2 regions of the Uliginosibacterium sangjuense genome follow, and region 2 is predicted to be linked to the other one. Evidence: predicted binding sites of a transcription regulator. Region 2 holds the regulator's gene; the other holds the start of a gene.
What was found. The regulator FliA, encoded in region 2, starts transcription of late flagellar genes. The targets are predictions, from matches to a motif close to CTAAAGTTNNNNNNNNNNNNGCCGNTA.

Region 1 (8,581 bases), 400 kb from region 2:
GCGCAGCGTCGCGCCTTCCTCCAGCAGGAACACCGGCGGCTGGCCTTCACCCTGGCCGCCATCGCTCAACTGGAAGCGCTTGCCACCACCGTCGAAAGTGGTGCCCGCCGGGACGACCTTGCTGGCGGTCAGCGGCTCCGTGCTGCTGGGCGTCACATAGGCCGGGCAGCCGGGCCAGGCAGGCAGGCTGACCGTGCCGCCGGAGGAGCTGGAGCTGGACGAGGAAGACGAACTGGAAGAGCTGGACGAACTGGAGCTGGAGCTCGAGCTGCTCGAACTGGAGCTGCTTGAACTCGAACTGGAAGAGGAGCTGGACGACGAACTGGACGAGGAACTCGAGCTGCTGGACGAGCTGGAGCTACCCGAGGGGATCGAGCATTCGTTGGTGCCGCCCGCAACCTTGGTGCCGGCGCCGAAGGTGGCTTCCGAGCAGACGAAGCTGCCGCTGAGCGTCTTGTAGGTGAACTTGTCGGCGCGGCCGAAAGCCACATTGGTCGAGGTGGCGACCGAGCAGGTCTTGTTCTCGGTACAGATGGTCACGTAACCGGCGGGTCGATTGGCGGCCCACGCGCTGGAACTCAGTCCCAGCGCGAGTGCGGCAAGCGCAATGCGTCTTGCGTTCATTCTTGTCTCCTGATTGTTTATTGGCTGATAGCCCCCGGTGTGACGGGGGTGGCATCGCGCCTGCATCCTTCTCGTGGCCGAGTCGGGGCCGGCGGGATGACCTGACAACACTGGCCGAGCATGTGATCCGAGTCAAGGCGCAGCGCAGCGTTGGGAGACGTGTGGTGGTGGGGAATGATCTGGCGCATGGCGCCCGGCGCTGACGAATGGGCCGCACCTGCCCCCTTCAGCGAGGGCACACATATACTTCCGCCACCCTCCGACTCCAGAAGAGACCCTTGCCCATGATCCGCTCCGCCTTGCTGTGCCTTGCTTGCCTGCTCATCCCCGCGATGGCGCATGCAGCTCCTCCGTCGGACGTTCTCGGGCGCATCAAGCAGGGCAAGAGCATCACCGTCGCCTACCGCACCGATGCCGCACCGTTCTCGTCCCTCGACGACAAGCAGCAGCCCGCCGGCTACAGCATCGACCTGTGCCGCAGCGTCGCCGGCTCCATTGGTGAGCAGTTGGGCGTGGGCAGCCTGCGTATCAAGTGGTTGCCAGTCAGCGCGCAGAGTCGTTTCGACGCAATCGCCAAGGGGCAGGCCGACATCGAATGCGGCGCCAGCTCGGTCACCTTGTCGCGCATGAAGCAGGTCAACTTCTCCAGCTACACCTTCATCGACGGGGTAGGCGTGCTGGTCAAGAGCAGTTCCGGCATGAAGCGCTTCGCGGAACTCGGCGGCAAGAAGATCGGCGTGGTCAGCGGCACCACCAACGAACGCTCGCTCGACCATGCGCTCAAGCGCAGCGCGTTGGCGGCCACTGTCGTAGTCGTCAAGTCGCGTGACGAGGGCTTCGCGCAACTGGAGCGCGGCGAGCTCGACGCCTTCGTGGGTGACCAGTTGTTGTTGCTGGGCCTGGCCGCCAAGGCGAAGGACCCGCAAGCCCTCAGCATGCTGGGCGACACCCTCGCGATCGAACCCTATGCGCTGGTCCTGCCGCGCAATGACGACAGTTTCCGTCTTGCCGTCAATACTGCACTGGCGCGCATCTACCGCAATGGCACCATCACCGAGATCTTCAACCAGTGGTTCGGCATGCTCGGCAAGCCGGGGATGATGGTGGAGATGAGCTATTCGCTGGGGGCGATTCCTGAATGAGCGGAGCGCGCTGTAGGCGACGCATGTTCAAGTGAGGGAACTCGCGGCAGGATTACGCCGTTGTCATGACGATGCCCAGATGCGACAAAGCCCCGGTCTCCCGGGGCTTTGTCGTTGAACCAGAGGCATCTGATGCTGCCTCGCGCTACGCGGCGTAAGCCTCGCTCAGCGCAGCAGGCTCAGCACCTGTTGCGGGCCGGCGTTGGCTTGCGCCAGCATGGCCGTGCCAGCTTGTTGCAGGATCTGCGCGCGCGACAGGTTGGCGGTTTCCGATGCGAAGTCGGCATCCACCACGCGACCACGTGCGGCCGACTGGTTCTCCACCGCGATCTGCAGCGAGGAGATCACCGCCTGGGTGCGGTTCAGCGCGGCGCCGAAGCGGGCGCGTGCGGTGGTGATCGTGTTGATCGCACTGTCCAGGGAAGTGATGGCCGCGGCAGCCAGGGACGCCATCGTGATGTCGATGCTGGTCGAGTCGATGGCAATGGCGGTGGCGGAGGAGCGCAGATCGACGGTGGACACGGTGATCTGATCGTTGCTCGTGGTGCCCGCACCCACTTGGAACGTAAAGGTGTTGGCGGACGAATTCAGCAGGGCGACGTTGTTGAACTTGGTGGCTTCGCCCAGGCGCGTGATTTCGCTCGACAGCGCGGCGAACTCCACCTGCAGGTTGCTGCGGTCGCCGGAGTTCAGCGTGCCGTTGGCAGCTTGCACGGCCAGCTCGCGCATGCGCTGCAGGTTGTCCGAAATCTGTGCGGCACCACCGTCGGCGACCTGCATCAGCGAGATCGCGTCGTTGGCGTTACGGATCGCGACGTTGAAACCCTTGACCTGCGCATTGATGCGCTCGGAGATGGCCAAGCCGGCCGCGTCGTCCTTGGCGCTGTTGATGCGCAGGCCCGAGGACAGGCGCTGCAGCGAGGTGGCCAGGCTGTTCTGCGAGCCGGTCAGGTTGCGTTGAGCGTTGAGCGACTCAACGTTCGTGTTGATGGTCATGGCCATTTTTTTGGCTCCTTCATATCGTTGCGTTTCACACTTCGGGTCGAGCGTTTCGGCCCTGCTGAGTGAGATCACTCATGGAGAGAGTTACGGACGGATCGTCGTATTTCTTGAGGCCGAAGAGACGAGCGGCATCAAGTAAAAAGGGGCGCCACGCGCCCCTTTTTACTTGATGCGAATACTGACGCTCAGCGCAGCAGGCTCAGCACCTGTTGCGGGCCGGCGTTGGCTTGCGCCAGCATGGCCGTGCCAGCTTGTTGCAGGATCTGCGCGCGCGACAGGTTGGCGGTTTCCGAGGCGAAGTCGGCATCCACCACGCGACCACGTGCGGCCGACTGGTTCTCCACCGCGATCTGCAGCGAGGAGATCACCGCCTGGGTGCGGTTGAGCGCGGCGCCGAAACGGGCGCGCGCCGTGGTGATCGTGTTGATGGCCGAATCCAGCGAGGTAATGGCGCCCAGCGCGGTCGATGCCATGGTGATATCGACAGCACCGCTGTTCAGGCCTAGCGTCGACTCACGCAGATCGGTCGTGGATACGGTGATCTGGTCGTTGCTCGTGGTGCCGGCTCCGACCTGGAAGGTGAAGGCCGACGCGGCGGAGTTCAGCAGGTCGACGTTGTTGAACTTGGTGGCTTGCGAGAGGCGGCCGATTTCAGCCGACAGCGCGACGAATTCCACCTGCAGGTTGGCGCGGTCGCCGGAGTTCAGCGTGCCGTTGGAGGCCTGCACGGCCAGCTCGCGCATGCGCTGCAGGTTGTCCGAAATCTGTGCGGCACCACCGTCGGCGACCTGCATCAGCGAGATCGCGTCGTTGGCGTTGCGGATCGCGACGTTGAAGCCCTTCACTTGCGCATTGATGCGCTCGGAGATGGCGAGGCCGGCCGCGTCGTCTTTGGCGCTGTTGATGCGCAGGCCCGAGGACAGGCGTTGCAGCGAGGTCGCCAGGCTGTTCTGCGAGCCGGTCAGGTTGCGTTGCGCGTTGAGAGACTCAACGTTGGTGTTGATGGTCATGGCCATTTTTTTGGCTCCTTCAAGTCGTTGCGTTTCACACTTGGGCCGTGTTTGTGCGGCCTGTCAGAGCAAGTTCAGCTCATGTGAGAACTAACGGTCGTGGCGAGGGTTTCTTGAGCGATTTCATGTGCTTGAACGAAAAAAAGGCGCCAGTGGCGCCTCTTTCTCTTGATGCTAAATGAATAACTTTTTAGCGCAGCAGGCTCAGCACCTGTTGCGGGCCGGCGTTGGCTTGCGCCAGCATGGCCGTGCCAGCTTGTTGCAGGATCTGCGCGCGCGACAGGTTGGCGGTTTCCGATGCGAAGTCGGCATCCACTACGCGACCACGTGCGGCCGACTGGTTCTCCACCGCGATCTGCAGCGAGGAGATCACCGCCTGGGTGCGGTTGAGCGCAGCACCGAAGCCGGCGCGCGCGGTGGTGATCGTGTTGATCGCGGCGTCCAGCGCGGTCAGTGCGGTCTGGGCACCGGCGCCGGTCGAGTCGGCGAGGTTCAGGTAACTCGCGATCGTAGTGTCGGTATGCACGCCCAGCGCGGAGGCGCGCAGGTTGGAGGTGTTCACCGTGATCTGGTCGTTGGCCGTGGTGCCGGCACCGACCTGGAAGGTGAAAGCGGTCGAAGCATTGGCCAGGGCCAGGTTATTGAACTTGGTGGCTTGCGACAGGCGTTCGATTTCCGACGACAGGGCCGCGAATTCCACTTGCAGGTTGCCGCGGTCGCCCGAGTTCAGCGTGCCGTTGGCGGCCTGCACGGCCAGCTCGCGCATGCGTTGCAGGTTGTCGGTGATCTGCTGGGCGCCACCGTCGGCGACCTGCATCAGCGAGATCGCGTCGTTGGCGTTGCGGATCGCGACGTTGAAGCCCTTCACCTGCGCGTTGATGCGCTCGGAGATGGCGAGGCCGGCCGCGTCGTCCTTGGCGCTGTTGATGCGCAGACCCGAGGACAGGCGTTGCAGCGAGGTGGCGAGGCTGTTTTGCGAACTGTTGAGATTACGCTGGGCATTCAGCGATTCAACGTTGGTGTTGATGGTCATGGCCATTTCGGGCTCCTTTGATTCATGTGCGTTTCCCACTCCGGGAGGCCTTGCAGGTCGCCCGTCAGAGTCTTTGACTCATGCTCAGAATGACGTCATCCGCACGCAATTCTTTAGGCCTAGGCTCTTGTTATTTCACAAATTATCTTGGGCCGGATCAAAAGAAACGGGGCCGCGCGGGCCCCGTTTGCGTGGTGCGTCCGACAGCGTCAGCGCAGCAGGCTCAACACCTGTTGCGGGCCGGCGTTGGCTTGCGCCAGCATGGCTGTGCCAGCCTGTTGCAGGATCTGCGCGCGCGACAGGTTGGCGGTTTCCGAGGCGAAGTCGGCATCCACCACGCGACCACGTGCGGCCGACTGGTTCTCCACCGCGATCTGCAGCGAGGAGATCACCGCCTGGGTGCGGTTGAGTGCGGCGCCGAAACCGGCGCGCGCGGTGGTGATCGTGTTGATCGCCGCGTCCAGGTTGGTGATCGCGGCCAGCGCGTTGGAGGCGGTGGAGCCGCTCAGCACGATGGTGCCGGAGTCGATGCCCAGGCCGCCGGCCGAGGTGGCGGCGCGCAGGTTCACCGTGTTGACCGTGATCTGGTCATTGGTCGTGGTGCCGGCACCCACCTGGAAGGTGAAGCTGCTCGAAGCGGAGATCAGGGCCAGGTTGTTGAACTTGGTGGCTTGCGAGAGGCGATCGATTTCGGAGCCCAGCGCAGCGAATTCCACTTGCAGGTTGGCACGGTCGCCGGAGTTCAGCGTGCCGTTGGCGGCCTGCACCGCCAGCTCGCGCATGCGCTGCAGGTTGTCGGAAATCTGTGCTGCTCCGCCGTCTGCAACCTGCATCAGCGAGATCGCGTCGTTGGCGTTGCGGATCGCGACGTTGAAGCCCTTCACCTGCGCGTTGATGCGCTCGGAGATGGCCAGGCCCGCCGCGTCGTCCTTGGCGCTGTTGATGCGCAGGCCTGAGGACAGGCGCTGCAGCGAGGTCGCCAGGCTGTTCTGCGAACCACTGAGATTGCGTTGCGCGTTGAGTGACTCAACGTTGGTGTTGATGGTCATGGCCATGGTGCAACTCCTAGTTATGTGCGTTTCTCACTTCCGATCGTCTTTCGATCGTCGGGAGCGTTTCCAAGTCTTGCAAGCACTTACGGATGCCGGGTTCAAAACTTTAATTTGAGGGGTTTTCCCCCTGCATTTCCGTGCTTGGTTCCATCTACGGTTCCGCTAACGCCACCTGAAGGGTTACTCCGGCTGCTTGGCGCCGACTGGTCGAATTGAGCCTGGTTTTGCGCCTATCTATGGCATTGCCCGACTTGCTCCGGGGGCTAACATCGGGTCAACTGCGCGAGAACCCTGGACGGGCGAAGTGATGGCGTAACGCGCCGAGCCTGGACGATCGCGGCCGGACAACGAGGAAAACGATGGACAAGAGCATGCTGCCGCCGGACTGGACTCCCCTGCAGGAGGCCTACACGCAGAAGCTGATGGCGACCTATCAGGCCAACCTGTACTTCTTCAAGGAGAAGTTCCCGGAGGTGTTCCGGCGCGTGATGGAGCGCGACATCAAGGCGCCCTTCGAAGTCGGCCCCGGCGGCGAGGTCACGATCTTCAGCGGCAAGTACAAGGGGGACGAGCGCGACTACGTCGACCTTGGCAAGATGCTTTACCGGATCTTTGAAGACCCGGCGAGCCGCCCGCGCATCCGGGTCGACACGGGCTTCATCGAAGACCCGCGTGCCGCGGCACCCCACCTGGACAATCCGCACTTCTACCGCAAGGTCGAGCCGCAGTACCGCATGGAGCTGATCCAGCGCTTCATCGACATGACGCCCGGGCCGGGCGATCGGCTCGACTCGCCGGACTTCGGCGACCACAAGGTTCCGATCGCGGTGGTGTTCGGCAGTGGCTATGGCTGGCACCTGGACCGCCTGGTGGACGACTGGGAGATCCGCCATCTCTTGATTGCTGACACCGATGTCGAGCGCCTGAACCTCTCGCTGTATTTCGTCGACTACGTGTCCCTGCACGCGCGCTTTGCACGCAAGGGCTTCTACTTCACGGTCGCGCTGGAGGAAGACCCCGACGCGCTGGCCAACGACCTGCGGGTGATGCTCTATCACCTGTGGCCGCCGTACTTCATGCAGGGCGCGGCGATCTTCTTCCATGACTACGACTCGACGCGCGTGCACGACTTGTGGAACAACCTCAAGCGCAACCTGTGGACGATGTATCGCGGTTGGGGCTACCTCGATGACGAGGTCGTCGGCCTCAAGCACGCGCTGGAGAATGCGGTCGACCGCGTTCCGCTCTACACCCGCAAGCCCGACCTGCCCGAGGACGCGACCGCCTTCGTGATCGGCTCCGGTCCCTCGCTCGATGCCTTGCTGCCCTTCCTGCGTGAGCAGGCCGACCGCGCTGTCATCATCAGTTGCGGCAGTGCGATCACCGCTCTGGCCAATGCGGGAATCAAGCCGGACATCCACATCGAGGTGGAGCGGACCTTCGACACCTACGCGGTGCTGCGGGACACCAGTGCGCGGGAGTTGCTGCGCGACATGCCGGTGGTGGCGCTCAACATCATGCACCCGGGCGTGTTCAGCCTGACCAGCAAGCCGCTGATGATCCTCAAGGATCTGGATGCCGGTTGCTCCCTGGCCGACTTCTACCGCGAGTACGCGCGCTTCCGCAGCAACCCGACCTGCACGAATGGCGGCGCAGACCTCGCCTTGCGCATGGGCTTCAAGCATGTGTACCTGCTCGGCGTGGACTATGGCTTCCGCGACGAGACCCAGCACCATGCCAAGGCCAGCATGTACTTCGACGAGAAGCAGGATGAATTCACCGATGCCCTCACGCGCATCGTCGAGCTGACCCATGCCGCCGCCCGTGGCGCGCGAGAGATCGATGCCAACTTCGGCGGCAAGGTTCTGTCGACCGACACCTTCATCCACTCGCGCGACGCGCTGCAGATGTCGATCAAGGAGTTCTCCGACGCCAAGGTCTACAACCTCAACGACGGCGCGGCCATCGAAGGGGCGATTGCGCAGCGCGTGGAAGAGGCCGTCGTGGTGGCCGGGCCGGGCGTGAAGCAGCGCAGCCTGGAGGCGATGCTGGGCGCCTTCACCACCGACTACGATGCAGACCCGTTCGCGCGCCTCGACTTCCTGCTGGTGCAGTTGAAGGCGGTGCGCGAGGACATCGAGCGCATCGTGAAGTCGAACGAACTGCAATGCCGCATGGATGTGTTCGACATGCTGTTCGACATCCATCACTACCTGTTCGCGCCAGACCATCAGGCGGCGCAGATCTTCCCCTTGCTGCGCGGTTCGATGCTGCACATGGGGCGCTTCTTCTTTGACTGCGTGGGCATGTTCAAGAGCGAGGAGAAGGCGGTCGAGTTCGCCCGCTTCGGCTTCGACCTGATCCTGCGCTATATCGACGCCGCACACGAAACAGTGGCCAGCCTGCACGAAGTCGGGCGCAAGAGACTGGCCGCGCGACAAGCAGGGGAGCCAATCCATGATTGACGGGAAGTCCATCCTGATCACCGGCGGCACGGGGTCGTTCGGCCGCCAGTTCGTCAAGACAGTGCTGGAGCAGTACAACCCGCGCCGAGTGGTCGTCTATTCGCGCGACGAGCTCAAGCAATACGAGATGCAGCAGGAGTTCCGCGACGAGCGGATGCGCTTCTTCCTCGGCGACGTGCGCGACGCCGAGCGCACCCGCCAGGCCTTCCGTGACATCGACGTGGTGATCCACGCGGCCGCACTCAAGCAGGTG
Region 2 (8,581 bases):
CGCGACATGTGGCAACAACGCGAGGAGCGGGTCGAGGCCTCGCTCAAGCTCGCGGGCGTGCGCTTCAACGAGTTGCCGCCGGCCGAGCTGGCCCGGCTGCAGCAGGCCGCCCAGGCCATCTACGCCCGCTTTGCGTCCGACCCCCGCCAGCAGGACCTCATCAAGCGCATCCGCGCCGTGCAATGAAGCTGCCACTCCCCCGCCAGATCACCGACCGCCTGCATCAATGGCTGGATCGCACCCCCATCCACCAGCGCCTGCGCTACCTGGTGCTGCTCAACGTAGGGGGCCTGCTGCTCCTGCTGCTGCTCAACGTCGCTGGCGGGGTGCTGCGCGACCGCTACTTCAACGCCATCGAAAGGCTCAATGCCGAGCAACGCGAGCTGCGCCATTTCGTGACCGAGACGGCGCGCCTACAGGCGAGCATCCGCGAGTACCTGAGCGCGCCCAACGACGACCTGACAGGCTCGATCGACCAGGCCACCGCGCTGCTGTTCCTCGATCTGAGCAAGATGGAGGAAGCCGGCAGCGACTACGCCGAGAGCCTGGGCGTGCTGCGCAACTCGCTGCAGACATTCGTGGGCGGCTACCGCGAGCTCAAGCAGATCAACAAGGAGATCGACTTCATCTACCAGACCGAGCTGCTGGAACCCAGCAAGCGCTCGGCTGAACTGCTCGCCCTGGTCATTGGCGGCAACACGCAGAACCCGCGCAAGTCACTGCTCGACCCGGCCTCGCTGTCGCTGATCAATGCCTTCGTCGATTCGCTGCTGAAGATGAACGCCTACTACGCCAACCGCGAGACCAATGTGAGCCTGTCCACGCGTGCCTCGCTCGAACGCGTGGCGATGCTGGCACCGGTGCTGCGCGAGCTGGCGCCGGGCGAACTGGAGCGCAAGTCGCTGAGCCTGCTGGAGTCGCGCGTGTATTCCATGATCTCCGGCCTGGGCAGCCTGCAACGGGCCTCGTCCAACCGCGCCCAGATCATGGAGCGCAAGATCGAGGCCAGTCAGCGCGCCATCGCCCAGGCGGCCGGCGCGCTGGACAAGCGCTACACCCGCATCGAGGAAGAGCTGCGGCAGCGCCACGGGCGCCAGTTGCACATCCTGAATGCCTCCATCTACCTCGTCGGCGCCCTCGTCGTGGCGCTGGCCTTCTTGTTCGGCGCCCTCATCGCGCGCTCCATCCGCCACCCCCTGAGCAGCTTGATGGGCACGGTGGGCGCCTTCTCGGCGGGCGACTTCGAGCACCCTATCCCCGAGGTCGGCAGCAACGAGTTCGGCCAGCTCGCCGGTGCCCTGCGCGAACTGCGCCACAGCGCGATCGAGCGCCATCGCGCCGAATTCGCGCTGCGCGCCAACGAGGCCCGTTTCCGCGCCCTGTCCGACATGTCCAGCGACCTGTTCTGGCGCCAGGATGCCGAGCATCGCTTCGTCTCCTTCTCCGGCACCCGCGCCACCGAACTCATGGAAGCCGGCCTGCTGCGGGTCGGCGAACGCCCCTGGGACAATCCGCGGATGTGCCCCGAAAGCGGCGACTGGGACACCCATCGCGCCACCCAGGAGGCACAGCGCCCCTTCCGCGACCTTGAGGTGGCACTCCAGACTGACGGCAACACTCTCGCCCACCTGCTGGTCAATGGCGACCCCCTGTTCGACCAGGAAGGCGGCTTCCTCGGCTACCACGGCACGGCCAAGGACATCACGACCCAGAAGGCGGCCGAGTCCGAGATCCGCCAGCTCAACGCGAGCCTGGAGCAACGCGTGCATCAGCGCACGGCCGAATTGCAGGCGACCAACGAACAGCTCTCGCAGGCCATGGAACAACTGGTGCAGAACGAGAAACTGGTATCGCTGGGCAACCTGGTGGCGGGCGTGGCGCACGAGTTGAACACTCCCCTGGGCAATGCGCTGGTGGCCACCACCTCACTGCGCGATCACGTCAACCAGGTACAGCAGGCCATTGCCGACGGCCAGTTGCGCAAGTCCTTGTTCGAGACCTTCCTCGGCCAGTGCGCCGAAGGCTGCCAGATCATCGAGCGCAACACCCAGCGCGCCGCCACCCTGGTCGCCAGCTTCAAGCAGGTCGCGGTCGACCAGACCAGTGCCCAGCGCCGCCGCTTCGGCCTGCGCCAGACGATCGGCGAGGTGGTCGCCGCGCTCGCGCCCACGCTGCGCAAGCAGCAGCTCTCGATCACCCTGGACATCCCGGACGACCTGGAGATGGACAGCTACCCCGGCCCGCTGGACCAGGTGATCACCAACCTCGTCTCCAACGCCGCCCTGCACGCCTACGAGGACGAGGAACGCGGCGACCTGCTGATTTCGGCCGCCCGCCTCAATGAGCAGGAGATCATGCTGATGCTCTCCGACAACGGGCGCGGCATCCCGCTCGAACGCCAGGGCCGCGTGTTCGACCCCTTCTTCACCACGCGCCTGGGCCAGGGCGGCACGGGCCTGGGGCTCTACATCGTCTACAACATCGTCACCAACCTTCTGGGCGGACACATCCAGCTCGTCAGCGCGGAAGGCGCCGGCACCTGCTTCATCCTGCGTCTGCCGCGCGTGGCACCGGGCCACGAGCTGGCCGGGCTGGCCGCGCCGATGTCGGTCGGGCACGCGCCACCGTCGCAGCAATAGCAGGTACTAGGGTCTGTTCACAATTACTCCGCCGGTTGCGCTGGCGGTGAATGGCACGCAGATCAAGGCGCCGCGACAACGCAATGCCGTCAGCCTTGCTAGGAGCGGCAACGCCGAGATGCGTGCCATTCACCCCCAGCCCTTCGGGTGGTTCGCTGCGGCCGTCCAGCTGCGTTGCGCTCGTCGCCAAGGGCACCACCCTTGGTTTCCTCGCGGCGCCTGGCTGGAACGACCGCAGCGAACCACGCAATCCGGCGCGGTAAATGTGAACAGACCCTAGCATGGAAGAGTGATCGCACGCCGGGCCCGCGGGTTTCCCCGGGCGGCAGGCGCGCTCAGCGACCGTGGGTCAGGTAGCCCTGCAGTCGCGTCTCGATGATGCGGGGATTGTCGCCATGGGCAATGCCGACCAGGCCGTCGAGCACCATCTCGCGCACCGCCACGAGGTGCATGATGCAGGCCTGCAGCTTCTTGGCCACCGGCAGGAAGATGAGGTTGGCCGAGCCCACGCCGTAGATCGTGGCGACGAAGGCCACGGCAATGCCGGCGCCCAGCTTGCTCGGGTCCGACAGGTTCTCCATCACGTGGATCAGGCCCATCACCGCGCCCAGGATGCCGATGGTGGGCGCATAGCCGCCCGCCGCCTCCCAGATCTTGGAGGCCTGCTTCAGCTCGGCCTCCCAGATCGAGATCTCGACTTCCATCACCTCGCGGATACGGTCCGGTTCGACGCCATCGACCAGCAACTGCAAACCCTTCTGCATGTAGGGGTCGCGCAACTGGTCAAGCTTGGCCTCCAGTGCCAGCAGGCCTTCCTTGCGCGCCGCGCTGCTCCAGCTCACGATCTGCGCGATCAGCTCGCGCGAGGGCGGATGCGGCGGCTGGAATACCCAGGCGATCATGGTGACGCCGCGCTTGAAGGTGGCCAGGGGGCTCTGCAACATGACGGCACCGATGGTGCCCCCCATCACGATCAGGAAGGCCGTGGGCTGGATCAGCGAGGAGATGTGCCCCCCCTCCAGCACCTGCCCGACGATGATGGCCAGTATCCCGAGAAGGAGGCCGGCGATGCTGATCAGGTCCATGGCGTCGCGGGATGTCCGGCCTCAGGTTGCGGCGCGGCGGCCGCGCTTGCCGGCAGCCTGGCTGCTTTCACGTCCGCTGGCGATGCGCGAGCGCAGACGCGCGATCGCCTGGCTGTGCAACTGGCACACGCGGGATTCAGATACCCCCATGACCTCGCCGATCTCGCGCAGGTTCAGATCCTCTTCGTAGTACAGACCCATGACCATCTTCTCGCGCTCCGGCAGATCCTCGATCGCCATCACCAGGGTGTGGCGCATGTCCGAATCGAGCAGCAGTTCCAGCGGATCATTGTTCTCGCCCACCATGTGGCGTTCGAGGAAATCATCCTCGTCGTCCTCGCCGAAATCCTCGAAGTAGACGAGCTGGTAGCCGCGCGCTTCCTGCAGCATCTTCTGGTAATCGGCCAGCGTCATGCCCAGCGACTCGGCCAGCTCGCGTTCGGTCGGCTGGCGTCCGTGCTGTTGTTCGAGCGAATGGACGGCTGTTTCAATACGGCGCATCTCGCGCCGCAGGCTGCGCGGCAACCAGTCGTTCTCGCGCAGGCCGTCGAGCATGGCGCCGCGGATGCGCTGCACGGCGTAAGTCTCGAACTGCGCACCCAGGCCTTCCTCGTAGCGCGTGATCGCATCGAGCAGGCCCAGCATGCCGTTCTGGATGATGTCTTCCACCTGCACGCTGGCCGGCAGCTTGGCCATCAGGTGGTAGGCGATTCGCTTGACCAGGGGCGCATAGCGCGTGATCAACTGGTCTTTGTCGAGTGTTCCGGCGGCGTTGTACATCTTTGTCTCTCGTCAGCGTCCTGTCGGTCCGGCCATGAAGCACATTGTCCCGCCATCCGCATCATGCAAGGCTCCGAAAAGAGCCAGCATGTGCCGCATTTTCACTCAAATCGCGTGCTTCAGGCCATCAGACCCCGCCAAGCCCCGCCAGGCCCGCGCAGTGACCGCCTCGCGCGACAGGCGCAGCAGGCGGTCGATGAAGAGTTCCGACAGTTCGCGCGCGCCCGGCTCAGCCTGCATGCCGAAGGCCTCGCCGACGCTGCGCACCGGTTGCATCACCACGCCCAGTTGCCGTAGCACGGCCCCCTGCAGGTTGTTGAGCAGGCTGCGCCCTTCCGGCGTGACGGGGCCGGCCAAGGCCAGCCCGACCGACAAGGTATCGGCACCTGCGGCACATCTCTTGAGCGTGGCGTAGGCCTCGGTCATGGCCTTGGGATGGGCATCGACCACCACCAGCAGGCGCGGCGCAGCCAGCGCCAGGGGCGACAGGCCCTGCATGCCGGCGGTACGCGCCAGCACGATCCATTCGTCGGTCATCGGCTGCAGGGCACGCAGGCGCTCCGCCGCACGCTGCAGGAGGATGCGTTCGCCCTCCAGTGCCCCCAGCAACTGGGCTACCGGACTCAGGAAGACCTCCGGGCAGATTTCGCCCAGGCATTGCACCAACTCCACTTCACCGCGCACTGCCCGCAACAGGTCGTGGCAGCCCTGGATACCCAGGCTGTCGGCCAGCGAGCCGCTGGTGGCGGACTCGTCCAGGGCCAGCACACGCCGCCCGGCACGACCACGCTGCACGATCTGGCGTGCCGTCCAGGTGAAGGCCCCCGCCCCGCACGGCACCACGCACAGGACTTCGGGCGGGGCCTGGCGGAACAAGCGACGCAGGCCGCTGGCCTGGTCATGACTCCAGTTCGTCACAGGGCGCCTCCGGCGGAAGCGGCGCGTCCCGGGCGCGTGGTGCCGGCCATCAGCAGGCCGGCATCCGACTGGTCGAGCTTGTAGGGCGAGTCCTGGGCAATTTCGCGCAGCGCGCGATGGATCAGGTAGGCGCGATTGGGCAGGTGCAGATCTTCCGGCACGCGCTGACCGTTGGCGATGTAGAACACCGACAACTCGTTGCGCATCGCCACGTCCAGCGCCGGAGCCAGCGAAGCGGCCTCGTCGACCTTGCTCAGCACGCAGCCGGCGAGATCCTGCCCTTCGTAGGCGCGCATCACATCGTCCAGCGTGCTGCCCTGCGCGGTGGCGTTGAGCACCAGCAGGCGCTTGATGTTGCCGGCCGCGGTGAGCATCGAGGCCTGTTCGACCACCATGCGGTCGCGCTGGCTCATGCCCACGGTGTCGATCAGCACCATGTGCTTGCCGCGTAGTTCCTGCAGGGTCTGACGCAGATCGGAGGCATCCCTCACCACGTACACCTGCACGCCCAGGATGCGCCCATAAATGCGCAGTTGCTCATGCGCGCCGATCCGGTAACCGTCGGTGGTGATCAGGGCCAGCTTGTCGGCACCGTGGCGCACCACGCAACGCGCGGCGAGCTTGGCCGTGGTGGTGGTCTTGCCCACGCCGGTGGGGCCGACCAGGGCGTAGACGCCACCACGGTCGATGATGTCGGTGTCGGTGGACAAGGTGCGCAGGTTGCGCGCCAGCGCGTCGCGCACATGCTTGCGGGCTTCGTCCAGCGAGGCCTCGGGGCGCAGCTGTTCGGTCAGACTGCGGGTGAGCTGGGACGAAAAGCCGACCTCCAGCAGCTCGCTCATGAGCTGGGTGCGCGCCGGAGCCTGGCGGGTGATCTCGCTCCATGCGAAGCCGGCCAGTTGGCGTTCCAGCAGGCCCTTGATCGAGGCCAGCTCGTCCATCAAACGGGCATTGGTGGCTTCCAGGGCCTGCACCTTGGCCTCGGCCGCCGGGTCTTGCGCCTGGAGGTGTTGCTCCACCATCCGCTCGACGGGGCGGGCCGACTGGCGCGGCACGGCGACGGCCTCCAGCGGCTCGCCATAGCTATTGACGCGCGGCGGGTTGAAGGGGCGCACCACCTGTGCCGGCGCGGCGGCGTGCGCAGCAGGCTGGCTGCGCGTGCTGCGCAGGCCGCCCTGGGCGCCGTCGCGCGTGGCGTGTTCGCGCGCCGCGCGGGCCAGGTGCTGCCCCAGGGTCAGGGTGTAGTCGTCGTCATGCTCGCTGACGGCCCGACGTTGCGGAGCGGCAGGATTTGCCGGTGCGGCAGCCATGACCGCCGGAGCGGCAGCTTGCGCCGCCGGCGTGCGCGCCTGGCGCACCGTGGCCGACAGCTCGCCCATCTGTTCGGCGGGGATCGCGACGATCTCCACCTGGTCGCCGAGCGCGCGGTTGGATAGCACGATGGCATCCGCCCCGAGTTCCATCTTGACCTGGGCGAGCGCCTCGCGGGCCGTCTTGCCGACATACTTGCGGACATTGACCATGATTAACCTCCAACGACGGCCGTGACGCGGATGGTGCGCGTTTCGGGCACTTCAGAATGCGCGATGACGCGCAGATTCGGGATCGTCCGGCGCAAGAAGCGCGCCAGCAACCAGCGTAGATTGTTCGGGACCAGCAACACGGCGGGCAGGCCCAGGTCTTCCTGTTTCTGCGAGGACGCTGCGGTCTGGCGCAGCAATGCGTCGGCCAGACCGGGTTCGATGGCGCCGCCCTCGCCGCCTCCGCTGGCGATGGCCTGTTGCAGCAAACGCTCCAGGTTCGGGTCGAGCGCCATGACCTGAAGGTCGCCCGGGCCGGGGAACAGGCCTTGCACGATGGCGCGGCCCAGCGCGATCCGGGTGCGGGCGGCCAGCTCCATCGGGTCCTGGGTGCGCGGTGCATGCTCCGCCAGGCTTTCGACGATGGTGCGCATGTCGCGGATGTTGACGCCCTCTTCCAGCAGGTACTGCAGCACGCGTTGCAAGCTGTGCAGCGGCAGGGTCTTGGGCACCAGATCCTCGACAAGCTTGGGCGAATCCTTGGCAATGTGGTCGAGCAGTTGCTGCGTTTCCTGGCGACCGAGCAGATCGGACGCGTGACTCATGATCACATGGTTGATGTGCGTGGCCACCACGGTGCTGGCATCGACCACGGTGTAGCCCAGGGCATGTGCCTGGTCGCGCAGGTTGGCGTCGATCCAGGTGGCGGGCAGGCCAAAAGCCGGATCCTTGGTCTGGGCGCCGGGCAGCACGCCGGCCACGCGCCCGGGGTTGATCGCCAGGAACTGACCGGGATAGGCCTCGCCATGACCGATATCCACGCCCTTGAGCGTGATGCGGTAGGCGTTCGGGCGCAGCTCCAGGTTGTCGCGGATGTGCACCGGGGCGGCGAGGAAGCCGATGTCCTGCGCAAACTTCTTGCGCAGGCCGCGGATGCGGCGCAACAGTTCGCCGTCCTGCGACTTGTCGACCATGGGGATCAGGCGATAGCCCACTTCCAGGCCCAGGACGTCGACAGGCGCGACATCGTTCCAGCTCGCCTCCTGCGATTCGGCGGCGGCCGGCGGGGCCACCGGCTTGGCGGTCTCGCCCTCCTCCGCCTCGGCCATCTGCTTCTTGTTGAGCATCCAGGCGAGCGCACCGAACAGGCCCGCCAGCAGCAGGAAAACAAGGTTGGGCATGCCCGGGATCATGCCCAACAAGCCCAGGATGGCGGCCGTCAACACCATGACGGTAGGGTTCGCGAAGAGCTGGCCGACCACTTGGCCACCGATGTCGCCCTCGTCGCCCACACGCGACACCACCAGGCCGGCTGCCACCGAGATGATCAGCGCCGGCAACTGCGCGACCAGACCGTCACCGATGGTCAGCAGGGTGTAGTTGTTGATCGCACGGCCAAACTCCATCTCGTGCTGGACCACGCCCACGATCAAACCGCCCACCACGTTGATCAGCAGGATCAGGATGCCGGCCACCGCGTCACCGCGCACGAACTTCGAGGCACCGTCCATAGCACCGTAGAAGTCCGACTCCTGCGCGATCTCCTTGCGGCGGCGCTTGGCTTCCTTGTCGTCGATGAGGCCGGCGTTGAGGTCGGCGTCGATGGCCATCTGCTTGCCGGGCATCGCGTCCAGGGTGA

Region 1: NMB43_RS06795 (flagellin N-terminal helical domain-containing protein) is a predicted target of FliA. The motif match lies at 4,902-4,928, and genes of this name have one in related genera.

What each region holds. Positions count from the first base shown of each region.
Region 1 is NZ_CP101132.1:1,488,778-1,497,358, forward strand. It holds gene NMB43_RS06775 (pectate lyase) at 1-624, opposite strand, end outside; gene NMB43_RS06780 (amino acid ABC transporter substrate-binding protein) at 909-1,766, shown strand; gene NMB43_RS06785 (flagellin N-terminal helical domain-containing protein) at 1,932-2,768, opposite strand; gene NMB43_RS06790 (flagellin N-terminal helical domain-containing protein) at 2,954-3,784, opposite strand; gene NMB43_RS06795 (flagellin N-terminal helical domain-containing protein) at 3,969-4,817, opposite strand; gene NMB43_RS06800 (flagellin N-terminal helical domain-containing protein) at 5,021-5,866, opposite strand; gene NMB43_RS06805 (motility associated factor glycosyltransferase family protein) at 6,223-8,328, shown strand; gene pseB (UDP-N-acetylglucosamine 4,6-dehydratase (inverting)) at 8,321-8,581, shown strand, end outside.
Region 2 is NZ_CP101132.1:1,892,319-1,900,899, reverse strand. It holds gene dctP (TRAP transporter substrate-binding protein DctP) at 1-186, shown strand, start outside; gene NMB43_RS08690 (ATP-binding protein) at 183-2,639, shown strand; gene NMB43_RS08685 (flagellar motor protein) at 2,975-3,724, opposite strand; gene NMB43_RS08680 (RNA polymerase sigma factor FliA) at 3,746-4,504, opposite strand; gene NMB43_RS08675 (MinD/ParA family ATP-binding protein) at 4,610-5,422, opposite strand; gene flhF (flagellar biosynthesis GTPase FlhF) at 5,419-6,945, opposite strand; gene flhA (flagellar biosynthesis protein FlhA) at 6,948-8,581, opposite strand, start outside.